2 linked regions of the Vulgatibacter sp. genome follow. The protein of the gene in region 1 binds, or shares a complex with, the protein of each later gene. Links are inferred from orthologs where the notes say so. Each region holds a gene or a part of one and is shown in the gene's direction. Other genes may lie near its edges.

Evidence for each region.
Region 2: the proteins of tig (region 1) and rpsG are in contact, whole or in part, in a crystal structure (PDB 3GTY), measured with the Thermotoga maritima proteins. The link is inferred for Vulgatibacter sp. from one-to-one orthologs. Residues at the interface, in WP_004081061.1 of Thermotoga maritima: Glu122, Val124, Val129, Leu130, Tyr133, Glu188, Gly259, Ile262, Tyr263, Glu266, Ser270, Glu273, Gln274, Glu277, Arg308, Gln311, Ile312, Ser315, Tyr316, Glu325, Arg329, Arg336, Leu363, Phe366, Trp367, Arg373, Leu377, Arg381, Leu384, Glu387; in WP_004081843.1 of Thermotoga maritima: Lys34, Lys52, Lys55, Glu59, Arg62, Gln63, Glu66, Asn67, Lys69, Val71, Arg95, Ala109, Lys110, Lys111, Gly112, Arg113, Pro114, Glu117, Glu121, Ile124, Ala125, Tyr127, Asn128, Asn129, Thr130, Gly131, Lys135, Asp139, Arg142, Met143.

What each region holds. Positions count from the first base shown.
Region 1 is NZ_JAWLCN010000001.1:495,067-502,446, forward strand. What follows is about bases 1,831-4,772. They hold tig (trigger factor), read left to right. Parts: upstream 1,831-2,629; coding sequence 2,630-3,916; downstream 3,917-4,772. Other genes in these bases: ACESMR_RS02355 (prolipoprotein diacylglyceryl transferase), read left to right, coding at 1,831-2,386; clpP (ATP-dependent Clp endopeptidase proteolytic subunit ClpP), read left to right, coding at 4,004-4,618; clpX (ATP-dependent Clp protease ATP-binding subunit ClpX), read left to right, coding at 4,697-4,772. Also shown: ACESMR_RS02325 (DNA-methyltransferase), read right to left, coding at 1-602; more of ACESMR_RS02355, read left to right, coding at 1,580-1,830; more of clpX, read left to right, coding at 4,773-5,998; lon (endopeptidase La), read left to right, coding at 6,224-7,380. UniProt on the Bacillus subtilis protein: Involved in protein export. Acts as a chaperone by maintaining the newly synthesized protein in an open conformation. Functions as a peptidyl-prolyl cis-trans isomerase.
Region 2 is NZ_JAWLCN010000014.1:78-6,199, reverse strand. What follows is about bases 2,014-4,787. They hold rpsG (30S ribosomal protein S7), read left to right. Parts: upstream 2,014-3,052; coding sequence 3,053-3,523; downstream 3,524-4,787. Other genes in these bases: fusA (elongation factor G), read left to right, coding at 3,656-4,787; rpsL (30S ribosomal protein S12), read left to right, coding at 2,603-2,974; ACESMR_RS21815 (hypothetical protein), read left to right, coding at 2,014-2,323. Outside these bases: ACESMR_RS21820 (HAD-IG family 5'-nucleotidase), read right to left, coding at 268-1,863; more of ACESMR_RS21815, read left to right, coding at 1,970-2,013; more of fusA, read left to right, coding at 4,788-5,734.

The sequences.
Region 1 (7,380 bases):
ACGATGGTGTGCCACCAGGTGTCGGTGGGGAGCTTGCCCCGGGCCGCCTTCTCCGGTCCCACCAGCCCGGGCGCCAGGTAGGGGATTCGGTCCACCGCCTCGATGTCGAAGAAGTAGCCGGCGGGCTCCTTCGCGTAGAAGAGGATGTTGTCGTGCTTGGCGGGCCAGCGCTTCTTCGACCGGGCGCCGTAGTCGTAGGCCCAGACGATCTCGTTCACGAAGCAGTCCCGCCCGAAGATCCCGTCGAGGAGCACCTTCACGTAGTGCACCTCGCGGTAGTCGAGGTGCACGTAGAGCGAGCCGCTCGGGGCGAGCAGCCGCCGCGCCTCCCGCAGTCGCGGCTCGAGGAAGCCCAGGTAGTCGTCGAAGCGGTCGCCGTAGGAGGCGGAGGAGAGCTTCTCGGTGCGGTAGCGCACGCCGCCGAAGCCGGTGCGATCCCCTTCGGGATCACGCACGGTCCGCAGCACCTCGCGCTTCTGCTTCTGGCCGGTGTTGAAGGGCGGATCGACGTAGACCAGCTGCGCGCAGCCGTCGGGCAGCTCGCGCAGCACCGCCAGATTCTCGCCGTGGATGACCTGGCCGCAGCCTTCGTGTCCGGACATGGCGGCGCACTCTACACGAAGGGGCAAGGGGGGAATCGCAACCCGGCGATCGGCGTTTCAACGACCCGAGGGTGAATAGCGCTTGCCTCGATCGCGGCTCTGCGCTACATCAGCCGCCGCTTTCGCGGGGTGTGGCGCAGCCTGGTAGCGCACCTGCTTTGGGAGCAGGGTGTCGGAGGTTCGAATCCTCTCGCCCCGACCATTTGCAGCAAACGCCAAGGGTCCCACGGGGCCCGGTGCGGAAGTTGAGCGCCAGTAGCTCAGTTGGATAGAGCAGCGGCCTTCTAAGCCGTAGGTCGAGGGTTCGATTCCTTCCTGGCGCGCCAAAATAGAATATCGAAGTTTGTGGTGAGCGTAGCTCAACTGGCAGAGCACTGGACTGTGACTCCGGGGGTTGTGGGTTCGAGCCCCATCGCTCACCCCATTTTGCAGAAGGCCGGAAGCAGCGGCCGCGTGCCGGGAAACCGGACGCAACGAGAAGAAGGCAGCTTCGAGGCAGGGCGGAAAAAAGCGGTTGACTCCAAGAGCCGCTTCGACTAAACCGCCACCTCGTTCGGGACGGAAACAGCGTCGCCGAGAAAAGCTGAGAAAAGTCGGGTGCGTAGCTCAATTGGCAGAGCAATGGACTCTTAATCCATAGGTTGAAGGTTCGATTCCTTCCGCACTCACCACTTTGGAAACCCCCTGCAGGCAACTGCAGGGGGTTTTCTTTTTTGCGCCGCCGGGAACCTTCCCGGTACCCGGGCGTTTCCTCGCACGAGACCTTTGACGGCAGCGTCGGGTCGTTCTATGGAGCGCCGCAAGGGGCAGGTGGCGGAATTGGTAGACGCGCTGGTCTTAGGAGCCAGTGTCGCAAGGCGTGAGGGTTCGAGTCCCTCCCTGCCCACCATATCGATCGATCGCCGAGGCGGCCTCCGGGCGCGCCTCCCGGCTGCGGCAGCCGGAATGGACCGATCCCTGCTGTGGTTGGGCCACCGATGATCCCCTACTTCGAAGTTCCGCCCCTCTCCCTCGGCCCCCTCGAGCTCCACGCCTTCGGCGCCCTCGCCGCGCTGGGCATCTACGTGGGCGCCCGCCTCGCGGCGAAGGCCGCGCGGACCATCGGCCCCGGCGACGACCTGCCCATCGTCGAGGCGGCCCCCTGGATGGTGGTCGGCGGCGTGATCGGCGGCCACCTCGTCCACGTCCTCGGCTACCACCCGGAGATCCTCGCCACCGAGGGTTGGACCTCGCTGCTCAAGGTCTGGGACGGCCTCTCCTCGATGGGCGGCGTGCTCGGCGGCCTGATCACCATCGTGCTCTTCTTCCGCTGGAAGCGGTGGCGGCTGATCCCCTCCTTGAACGCCCTCGCCCTCGGCATCGCGCCGGGCTGGGGCATCGCCCGCCTGGGCTGCTTCGCCGCCCACGATCACAAGGGCACGCTCACCGACTTCCCCCTGGCCGTGGCCTTCCCGGGCGGCGCCCGCCACGACCTTGGCCTCTACGAGGCGGTGCTCCTCTTCGCCATCGCCGGCGTGCTCTGGCTGCTCGCCAGGAAGCCGCGCCCCGAGGGCTTCCTCATGGGGGTGCTCGCCATCGCCTACGCGGTGCCGCGCTTCTTCATGGACTTCCTCCGGGCCACCGATCTGCCCTTCTCCGACGGGCGCATCGCCGGGCTCACCCCCGCGCAGTACACCGCCTTCCTCCTCGTGGGGATCGGCACCTGGCTGCTGGTGCGCTCGCGCAACCTCCCCGCGATGACGGTGGAGCGGCGGGCAGAGCAGGAAAGCGCCGCAGCGGCCTGACCCGCCCCGGCCTGCACAAGACGAAGGCGCCGAAGGTCCCCGCGGACCGCGGCGCCTTTTTCGATCCGGGGCGCGGCGAAAGCGGGGGTACTCCTTCCGCCGCTGGGGTAGGGTGGCGACCGTTCACCGCGCTTTCCGCGGGGTGGGGGAGAGCCCGCCGGCCTGCTTGACTTCCCGAAGGGCGGCGTCTATTCGGCGGCTTCTTTTAACTCCTCCTCCGATACTGCTACGAGGGTTTGGCTGATGAAGGTCAATGTCGAGACCGTCTCCCCGGTCGAGAAGAAGCTCCTGATCGAGGTCGATGCCGACCGCGTCTCCAACGAGCTCGAGCGCGCCTACCGGGGGCTCTCCCGCAGCGTGCGCGTGCCCGGCTTCCGCCAGGGCAAGGTGCCCCGCCGGATCCTCGAGGCCCGCTACAAGGACCAGGTCGAGCAGGACGTGGTGCAGCACCTCGTCGAGCACACCTGGCGCGAGGCGGTGGACGAGCAGGACCTCTTCCCCGTGGCGCAGCCGGTGGTCTCCCCCGAGCGCCTCGAGCAGGGCAAGCCGTTCAAGTACGAGGCCCGCGTCGAGGTGAAGCCCGAGGTCACCGCGAAGGATTACAAGGGCCTGGAGTACACGGGCACCGAGCCGAAGGTCACCGACGAGATGGTGAACGACGAGCTCGCCCGCATCCAGGAGAGCCTCGCCCAGCTCCAGCCCATCGAGGACCGCCAGACCGCCCAGGTGGGTGATTACGCGATCATCGATCACGAGGGCTTCCTCGGCGAGGAGTCGATCGAGGGTGGCAAGGGCACCGACGTCACGGTCAAGGTCGACGAGGGCTCGCTCCTCGAGGGCAGCGCCCCGATGCTCGCCGGCAAGAACGTGGGCGAGACCGTCGACGCCACCGTCGAGTTCCCGCCCGACTACCAGGACGAGAAGGTCCGCGGGAAGGCCGCCACCTTCAAGCTCACCCTGAAGAGCCTGAAGCGGCGCGACGTCCCGGCCCTCGACGACGAGCTCGCCAAGGATCTCGGCGGCGAGGCCAAGACCCTCGACGAGCTCAAGGCGAAGATCCGCGAGGGGCTCGACACCGCCGAGAAGCAGCGCGCCGACCGCGAGAACCGCGAAGGCCTGCTCAAGGCGCTGGTCGAGAAGAATCCGATCGAGGTGCCCAAGGCCCTCGTCGAGCGCGGCATCGACATGATGGTCGCCGGCGCCGCCGAGCGCTTCCAGCGCCAGGGGCTCGACATCCGCCAGATGGGGCTCGATTTCCGCAAGATCCGCGAGGATCTGCGCGAGAAGGCGACCCAGGAGGTCAAGGCGGCGCTGCTGCTCGAGGCCATCGCCGGGCAGGAGGGCGTCGAGGTCTCCGACTCCGACCTCGCCGACCACTACGCGAAGCTGGCCACCGAGGTGAACATGCCCGAGGCGAAGGTCCGGGCCCACTTCGAGAAGGACGCCGCCGAGATGAACGCGCTCAAGAACCGTCTGCGTGAAGAAAAGACGGTTGCGCTCCTGCAGCGCGAGGCGAAGGTTACCGGCTAGTCTTCTGCACGGTCCTACCCGAGCAGGAGATTCGAGTCCGCCCCCCGGCGCCCTCCGAGGCGCCGGGCCGCCCCTGGAGGAGAGCAAATGAGCTACATCCCGATGCCGTTCGTGGTCGAGCAGACGCACCGCGGCGAACGCTCCTACGACATCTATTCGCGCCTGCTGAAGGACCGGATCATCTTCCTCGGGACCCCCGTGGACGACGACGTGGCGAACGTCATCATCGCCCAGCTCCTCTTCCTGGAGTCCGAGGACCCGGACAAGGACATCAACCTCTACATCAACTCGCCGGGTGGCTCGGTGACCGCGGGCCTCGCGATCTACGACACCATGCAGTACGTGAAGCCGGCGGTTTCCACGATCTGCATGGGCCAGGCCGCCTCGATGGGCGCGCTGCTCCTCTCTGCCGGCGCCGACGGCAAGCGCTACGCGCTCCCCCACGCCCGGATCATGATCCACCAGCCGATGGGCGGCTTCTCCGGCCAGGCCACGGACATCGACATCCAGGCCAAGGAGATCCTCCGGCTGAAGCAGAAGCTGAACGAGATCCTCGTCCACCACACCAAGCAGCCCATCGAGCGGATCGAGAAGGACACCGACCGCGACTACTTCATGGGCGCCGGCGAGGCCAAGGAATACGGCCTGATCGACCAGGTCTACGTCCGCCACCACGTTCCGCCCGGCAAGGAAGGCAAGTAGGCCTTCGGGGCATTCGAGCGGGCGGGAGGACGGTACCTCCGGTTGGATGGACTGGCCTCCCCCCGGTTGTTACCCTCAATGGCATGTGCCGGGGATAGACCCTGGAAGCCGGGAGAGGTGGTTTTGGACAGGCGCGACAGCCACACGCTCTGCTGCTCCTTCTGCGGCAAGTCCCAGAAGGAGGTCAAGAAGCTCATCGCAGGGCCGACGGTCTACATCTGCGACGAGTGCATCGGTCTCTGCAACGACATCATCGCGGAGGAGATCGAGCACGAGGAGCGGAAGGACAAGAAGATCCGCATTCCGCGGCCCAGCGAGATCAAGACGGTCCTCGACGAGTACGTGATCGGCCAGGATCGGGCCAAGAAGATCCTCTCCGTGGCGGTGCACAACCACTACAAGCGGATCGAGCAGAAGGGGAACGCCACCTCTGCGGACGACGTCGAGCTCCAGAAGTCGAACATCCTCCTGCTCGGCCCCACGGGCTCCGGCAAGACGCTGCTCGCCCAGACGCTCGCCCGGCTGCTGAACGTTCCCTTCACCATCGCCGACGCCACCACCCTCACCGAGGCGGGCTACGTCGGCGAGGACGTCGAGAACATCATCGTCAACCTGCTGCAGGCCGCCGACCACGACATCGAGCGGGCGCAGAAGGGCATCGTCTACATCGACGAGATCGACAAGATCGCCCGCAAGAGCGAGAACCCGTCGATCACCCGCGACGTCTCCGGCGAGGGCGTGCAGCAGGCGCTGCTCAAGCTCATCGAGGGCACGGTCGCCAACGTCCCGCCCAAGGGCGGCCGCAAGCACCCGCAGCAGGAATTCCTGCAGGTCGACACCTCGAACATCCTCTTCATCTGCGGCGGCGCCTTCCACGGCCTCGACAAGATCGTCGAGCAGCGGCAGGGCGGCAGGAGCATGGGCTTCGGCGCCGAGGTGAAGAGCAAGCAGGAGAAGAACCAGACCGAGCTGCTGCGCGACGCGCAGCCGCAGGACCTGCTCAAATTCGGCCTGATCCCCGAGTTCATCGGCCGTCTGCCCGTCACCGCCACCCTCGAGGAGCTCGACGAGCCGGCGCTGGTGCAGATCCTCACCGAGCCGAAGAACGCCCTGGTCAAGCAGTACAAGAAGCTGCTCGAGATGGACGGCGTGAACCTCAAGTTCACCGAGGGCGCCCTCCATGCCATCGCCAGGGAAGCGCTGCGCAACAAGGCCGGTGCCCGTGGCCTGCGCTCGGTGGTCGAGGGTGCCATGCTCGACGTGATGTACGACATTCCTTCTCAGAAGACTGCGAGGGAGGTCGTCATCGGTGAAGACGTGATCGCGAAGAAGGAGAAGCCGCTGATCATCTACGAGCAGCAGAAGGCCGAATCGGCGTAGCCGGGGCGTTGGTTTCCCGGTCGAGCTTCGGCCGGCGCCCTTGCTGCTTCGTTCTGCAGCCAGGCCGCCGGCCGGTTTCGTTTCGGCCCGGCCCGCTTCGAGGGCGCACGGGGAAGGTTGTCACCAGAGGGCCTGTTCTCCTGAGGTTCGAAGCAAGCAGTCCGCATGAAGGGGGGGCGCCGGCAAGCCCGGAGCCCACCGCCAGCCCGAGAGGTCCTAGAGCACATGTTCTTCGGCAAAGACGACAAGAAGGGTGGCCCGGCGAAGACGCGCCTCGTTCCGCTGCTCCCGCTGCGGGACATCATCGTCTTCCCCCACATGGTCGTCCCGCTCTTCGTGGGGCGTGAGAAGTCCATCAGCGCCCTCGAAGAGGCCATGGCCCACGACAAGGAGATCCTCCTTGCCGCGCAGAAGAAGGCCAAGACCAACGATCCCGCCCCCGAGGACATCTTCGAGGTCGGTACGCTGGGGACGATCATCCAGCTCCTGCGCCTGCCCGACGGCACTGTGAAGGTCCTCGTCGAGGGCAAGAAGCGCGCCCGCGTCCGGCGCTACCAGCAGACCGAGAGCTTCTTCCTCGCCGAGGCGGAGGAGGTCGAGGAGATCTCCGAGCGCTCCGTCGAGCTCGAAGCGCTCATCCGCTCCGTGCACTCGACCTTCGAGGCGTACGTCAAGCTCAACAAGCGCATCCCGCCCGAGATGCTGGTCTCGGTGGCCTCGATCGACGATCCGGGCCGGCTCTCCGACACCATCGTCGCCCACCTCTCGCTCAAGCTGAACGACAAGCAGTCGATCCTGGAGACCGAGTCGGCAGCGAAGCGCCTCGAGAAGCTCTACGAGCTGATGCAGGGCGAGATCGAGATCCTGCAGGTCGAGAAGAAGATCCGCACCCGCGTCAAGAAGCAGATGGAGAAGACGCAGAAGGAGTACTACCTGAATGAGCAGATGCAGGCCATTCAGAAGGAACTCGGGGAGCGGGACGAGTTCAAGAACGAGGTGCAGGAGCTCGAGGAGCGGATCAAGAACAAGAAGATGTCGAAGGAGGCGACGGTCAAGGTCAAGCGCGAGCTCAAGAAGCTCAAGATGATGAGCCCGATGAGCGCCGAGGCCACCGTCGTCCGCAACTACATCGATTGGATCCTGACGCTGCCCTGGTACGACCAGACCAAGGACAAGCTCGACATCGGCGAGGCGAAGCAGGTTCTCGACGCCGATCACTACGGCCTGAAGAAGCCCAAGGAGCGCATCCTCGAGTACCTCGCGGTGCAGCAGCTCGTGGGCAAGATCAAGGGCCCGGTCCTCTGCCTCGTCGGTCCTCCCGGCGTCGGCAAGACCTCGCTCGGCAAGTCGATCGCCAAGGCCACCGGCCGCAAATTCGTGCG
Region 2 (6,122 bases), on another replicon or contig:
GACGGTACCCGAGCGAAGATCCCCCCCCACTTCGCCGGTTGCCGTCCCCGCTTTTCTTTTCCGCCCGCCTGCATCGATTCGTTGCGACCCCGCGACGGGGCGCGTAGCCTCCGCTGCGGTAGTGCGTCCGGATCTGGTGACCGGCCCGGTCTTCAAAACCGGTGTGGGGTGCCGAGAGGCGCTTCGGGCGGGTTCGATTCCCGTGCACTACCGCCACGCTGCCCCCACCGGGTCGAGGCCGACCCGGCAGGGGAGGGCGCCAGCGTTTCAGCCGCCCCGATCCGCCATGCGGTCGCCGGGCCTGCGCGAATCCCCGCCGAAGGGGGAGAGCGCCTCGAAGCCCACCTCGTGGGGCATCACCTCCCGCGGCGAGCGGAAGTATTGCATCGGCGAGGAGAAGAGGAAATTGGAGACCCGGCTGGTGTAGAGGCAGGCGTAGTCCTCGACCTGCTCGCCGAACCGGCTGTTCTCGTTCCCCTCCTTGAAGATCAGCCCCCAATAGCGGTTGAACCCGCTCTCCAGCGACTCGGCGAGGTGCCCGACCATCCCGTCGATCTCGCGGACCGCCCTGCGGACCCGCTCGAGATCCCGCTTGGCCTCCTGCCGCATCGCCTCCAGCTCCGCCGGGCTGCGTCCCTCCACGTCGCCGCGCTCGAGCTTGCGGTCCAGCGCGTTGAGCCGCGCCTTCTGCAGGCCGAGCTCGTCCTCCAGCCGGGCCCGGAGCCGCTCCGCCTCCGCCAGGTGGCGCATCTGATCGGCGCTCGCCTCCATGTGGGCCAACTCCTCCTCCAGCTCCTCGACGATCATGCAGGTGCGCCAGAGGGACGTCTTCTTGGACTTGAGGATGTCGCCGTAGATGTGGTCGCCGACGTAGAGGACCCGCTCCCCGCCGAACCCTGCCATCCGCTCGAGGTCGACGAGGTTGCCGCCCTGGTAGATCTTCCCGCGCTCGAGGCTCTGGGCCTCCGCCTGCACCGCCCCCGACTCGTCGAGCTCGACGAAGGGATGGCGCTCGGTGAAGAAGCGCGGCTTGGATCCGCCCACCACCACCAGGTCGAAGTAGTTGCGCCAGGACGGGTACTCGGGGAGTTGCCCGTCGAGGAGGTGGCTCATCACCGCGTCGGTGTAGTCGAAGAGCGAGTTGGTGAGGACGAAGAGCTTCTTGCCGCCGGAGCGGAGCTTGTGCAGCGCAGGGCCCAGCTCCGGATCCCGGAAGACGTAGGCTGGCAGGTCCTTTGTGATCTCGGTCTTGAGCGAGCCGTCGCGATGGACCGTGTCGATCGCCTCGCGGATGTCGTCGTAAAGCTTGCCGTAGTCGACCCTCTCGCCCCGGCCCTCGAGCAGCTCGATCACTTCGGCGTACATCGAGGCCTCGGGCAGGGCGAAGAGGGTGTCGATCCAGGCGTAGCGGGGGGAGGAGAGCCGGATCTTCTCGTCGCGGTAGAGCCGCCGCCACGCCTCCCGGTCGAGGAGCTGCCTGCCGTGGTAGACCCGCCCGACGTGGTTGAAGCGGTCCATCTTGAGGAGGTTGCCCTGCTCCTTGTCGACCACGAGGCCCCGCATCACAAATTGGTGGTCGTAGCGGATCGACTCGACGACCTGCGGGTAGCCGAACTGCCGGACCAGCAGCGCCAGCGTCATGTCGAAGGAGAGCTGCTCGATCCGGCGCATGTGGTAGATGGCCAGGGTGTAGTCCATGTCGAAGCCGATCAGGTCGATCTGGTCCATCCGCAGGTTGCGGTTGACGTAGATGCGGCGGGTCGTGGGGACCTGGCTCTCGTTGGGGCGCTCGAGCAGTCGCAGGAGCTCGGGATCGAGGGAGACGGTCGCTGCATCGCCGGTGCGGATCTGCGGGTGTGCCATTCTTGGTCTTCCGTTCCCGATTCGTGGTGCCCGGCGCATCGGGCCGGGGGCGTCGGATGGCCACTTCGCGTGGCCCTGTCACCCATCGTGTGGCAGAGTCCGCCCGATGGCGACCCGGAATCGGCAGGGAAGGGCGGATCTCGAGGAGCGGATTGCCGCCCTGGAGACGGAGCTGGCTGCGGTCCGGCACAGGCTCGAGCGCCTCGAGGGCGGCGAGGTGCGCGTGCTCCGCGCCGCTCCCTTCGACGGAAGGGCCCGGGCCCGACCTGCCGAGCCGGGCACCCGCTGCCCCGGTTGCAGGCTCGTGCTCGACGAAGCATGCGAGCGATGCCCCTATTGTTCGCTCCCGTTTCACGTATTGCCGCAGCGCCTCCGGCCGGTCTTCGTGGCCCGGCCCGCCCGCCCCGGCAGGCGTCCGGCCCCTGCGAGTCGGACTTCCCGCAAGCAGCGCGGGCGCTGAGAGTTTGTGAAGCAAACTCTCCAGCGAAGCCGAAGGCGGAGCGATCGCAAGGAGGAGCGTTTCACACGCTCGGCCCCTCCAACCTGCTTGACAGCGCAGTGGCGCCTGCGTAGAAGGCGCGGATTCCTGCGACGCCCGACAGGGAACACGTGTCGGTGTGCGAAGGTTTTCATCTGCCGATCGTCGCTTGACAGGGATCTGCCGATCCCTATAATGCGGCGCTCTTTTATGTAGTACTTGACGCCTCCGATTCGCATCGCGCCGGAGGCCAGGATCGAAATGCCGACGATCAACCAGCTCATCCGGAAGGGCCGCCAGGCCATGGAGGCCAAGAACAAGGCCCCGGCGCTCCAGGGCTCGCCCCAGAAGCGTGGCGTGTGCACCCGCGTCTACACCACCACCCCCAAGAAGCCGAACTCGGCGCTTCGGAAGGTGGCTCGTGTTCGCCTCACCAACGGGATCGAGGTCACCTCGTACATCCCCGGCGTGGGTCACAACCTCCAGGAGCACTCCGTGGTGCTCATCCGCGGCGGCCGTGTGAAGGACCTCCCGGGTGTTCGCTACCACATCGTTCGCGGCAGCCTCGACTCCGTCGGCGTGGCCAACCGCAAGCAGAGCCGCTCGAAGTACGGCGCGAAGAAGCCGGGCTAAGCGGACGTTCTGCGAAATAGGGCGCCGCCGCGGGAGCGGCAGGCGCCGACCACCTGATTCTTTCGAAGGTACACTCAGATGCCTCGCCGTCGCGAAGTAGAGAAGCGCAAGATCCTCCCCGATCCTAAGTTCGGTGACCGCCTCGTGGCGAAGTTCATGAACGACGTGATGCGGGACGGCAAGAAGTCGACCGCCGAGCAGATCGTCTACGGTGCGTTCGACATCGTCCAGTCGAAGCTCAACGACGATCCCCTCAAGCTCTTCAAGAAGGCGCTCGACAACGTCAAGCCGGTGCTCGAGGTGAAGAGCCGCCGCGTCGGTGGCGCCACCTACCAGGTCCCCGTGGAGGTCCGCCAGGATCGCCGCGTGGCCCTCGGCATGCGCTGGCTGATCACCTACTCGTCCGCTCGTGGCGAGAAGACCATGGCCGAGAAGCTCGCGGGCGAGATCCTCGACGCTGCCAACAACCGCGGCGCAGCGGTGAAGAAGCGCGAGGACACGCACAAGATGGCCGAGGCCAACAAGGCCTTCGCCCACTACCGCTGGTAATTCGGCAGTACCGCTCTCTGAAAGCTTGGTCGTCGCGCCGCCCCTGACCCGGGCGGCGCTCTGGATTGTCCCCGTGGTGGCTGCAGGCCGCCCGACGTCTCCCCTTCCGGTGGGAGGAAAGGCAAGAGAAACATGGCTCGCCTCTATCCCCTCGAGAGGACGCGGAACATCGGGATCATGGCCCACATCGACGCGGGCAAGACCACGACGACCGAGCGCATCCTTTTCTACACCGGCATCATCCACAAGATCGGTGAGGTCCATGAGGGCGCTGCCACCATGGACTGGATGGAGCAGGAGCGTGAGCGCGGCATCACCATCACCTCCGCCGCGACCACCTGCTTCTGGCGCGAAAACCGCGTCAACATCATCGACACCCCCGGCCACGTCGATTTCACCATCGAGGTGGAGCGCTCGCTCCGCGTCCTCGACGGTGCGGTCGCCGTCTTCTGCGCCGTAGCCGGTGTGCAGCCCCAGTCCGAGACGGTCTGGCGGCAGGCGAACAAGTACCACGTCCCCCGCATCGCCTTCGTCAACAAGATGGACCGCGTCGGTGCCGACTTCCGCCGCGCCATTTCGATGATGGCCGATCGCCTCAAGACCAACGCGCATCCGATCTACCTCCCGATCGGCGCGGAGGAGGCGTTCCACGGGGTGCTCGACGTCATCGAGCGCAAGGCGATCACCTTCGACGACGAGGACCTGGGCGCGAAGTTCGCGGTCGAGGAGCCGACGCCCGAGCAGCTCGAGGAGATCGAGGCGGCCCGGACCGAGCTTCTCGAGGCCCTGGCCGAGTGCGACGACGCGCTGATGGAGAAGTACCTCGGCGGCGAGGAGATCCCCACAGGCGAGATCAAGCGCGTCCTCCGCAAGGCGACCATCGAGCTGAAGGTCACGCCGGTGCTCTGCGGCTCCGCCTTCAAGAACAAGGGCGTCCAGCAGATCCTCGACGCGGTGGTCGACTACCTGCCGGCTCCCACCGACGTCCCCGACGTGACGGGCAAGACGCCCGACGGCGTGGACGACAGCCGCCCGACCTCCGACGACGCGCCTTTCAGCGCGCTGGCCTTCAAGATCATGAACGATCCGTTCGTGGGCCAGCTCACCTTCTTCCGGGTCTACTCCGGCATGCTCGAGTCGGGCCTGACCGTGTGGAACCCGGCGAAGGGCAAGCGCGAGCGCGTCGGCCGCCTCCTGCGCATGCACGCGAACAAGCGCGAGGAGATCAACGAGGTCTACTCCGGCGACATCGCCGCTGCCGTCGGCCTCAAGCTCGCCGTCACCGGCGATACGCTCTGCGACGACAAGCACCCCATCATCCTCGAGAAGATGGAGTTCCCCGAGCCGGTGATCGCCGTGGCGATCGAGCCGAAGACCAAGGCCGACCAGGAGAAGCTGGCGGTCTCGCTCCAGCGGCTGGCCATCGAGGATCCGTCGTTCCGGGTGCGCACCGACGAGGAGAGCGGCCAGACGCTCATCTCGGGCATGGGCGAGCTGCACCTCGAGATCATCGTCGACCGCCTGCAGCGCGAGTTCAAGGTGCAGGCGAACGTCGGCAAGCCCCAGGTCGCCTACCGCGAGACGATCACGACGTCCGCGGAGGCCGAGGGCAAGTACATCCGGCAGACCGGCGGCAAGGGCCAGTTCGGCCACGTTTGGATCCGCCTCTCTCCCAACGAGCCCGGCAAGGGCTTCGAGTTCGTCGACGGCATCACCGGCGGCGTGATCCCGAAGGAGTTCATCGCTCCGGTGGAGAAGGGCATCGCCGAGGCGCTGGACGGGGGCATCCTCGCCGGCTTCCCGGTGGTCGACGTGAAGGCCGAGCTCTTCGACGGCAGCTACCACGACGTCGATTCGAGCGAGATCGCCTTCAAGATTGCGGGCTCGATGGCGTTCAAGGAAGCGGCCGAAAAGGCCGGTCCGGTGCTGCTCGAGCCCATCATGGCCTGCGAGATCGAGACGCCCGACGAGTTCATGGGCGACGTCATCGGCGATATCAACTCGCGTCGCGGCCGGATTCAGGGTATGGAGCCGCGCCACGGTCTCCAGGTTGTTCGGGCGGAGGTTCCCTTCGCCCAGATGTTCGGGTACGCGACCGACCTGCGGAGCAAGACGCAGGGAAGGGCGACGTACACCATGCAGTTCGCGCATTACCAGGAAGTGCCGAAGAACCTGGCCGACGAGATCGTCACCAGGATCCGCGGGTACTGAAGACAGGTTGGCCGCCCGGCCAACCGGTCGGCGAAGTTCGGAGGAGCGATGTCCAAAGAGACTTTCAAGCGTACGAAGCCGCACGCGAACATCGGGACGATTGGTCACGTCGATCACGGCAAGACCACTCTGACCGCCGCGATCACCAAGGTTCTGTCGAAGAAGGGCTTTGCCCAGGCGATGGACTACGGTTCGATCGACAAGGCCCCCGAGGAGCGTGAGCGCGGCATCACCATTTCGACCGCGCACGTGGAGTACGAGACGGACAACCGTCACTACGCCCACGTCGACTGCCCCGGCCACGCCGACTACGTGAAGAACATGATCACGGGCGCGGCGCAGATGGACGGCGCCATCCTGGTGGTTTCGGCCGCCGACGGCCCGATGC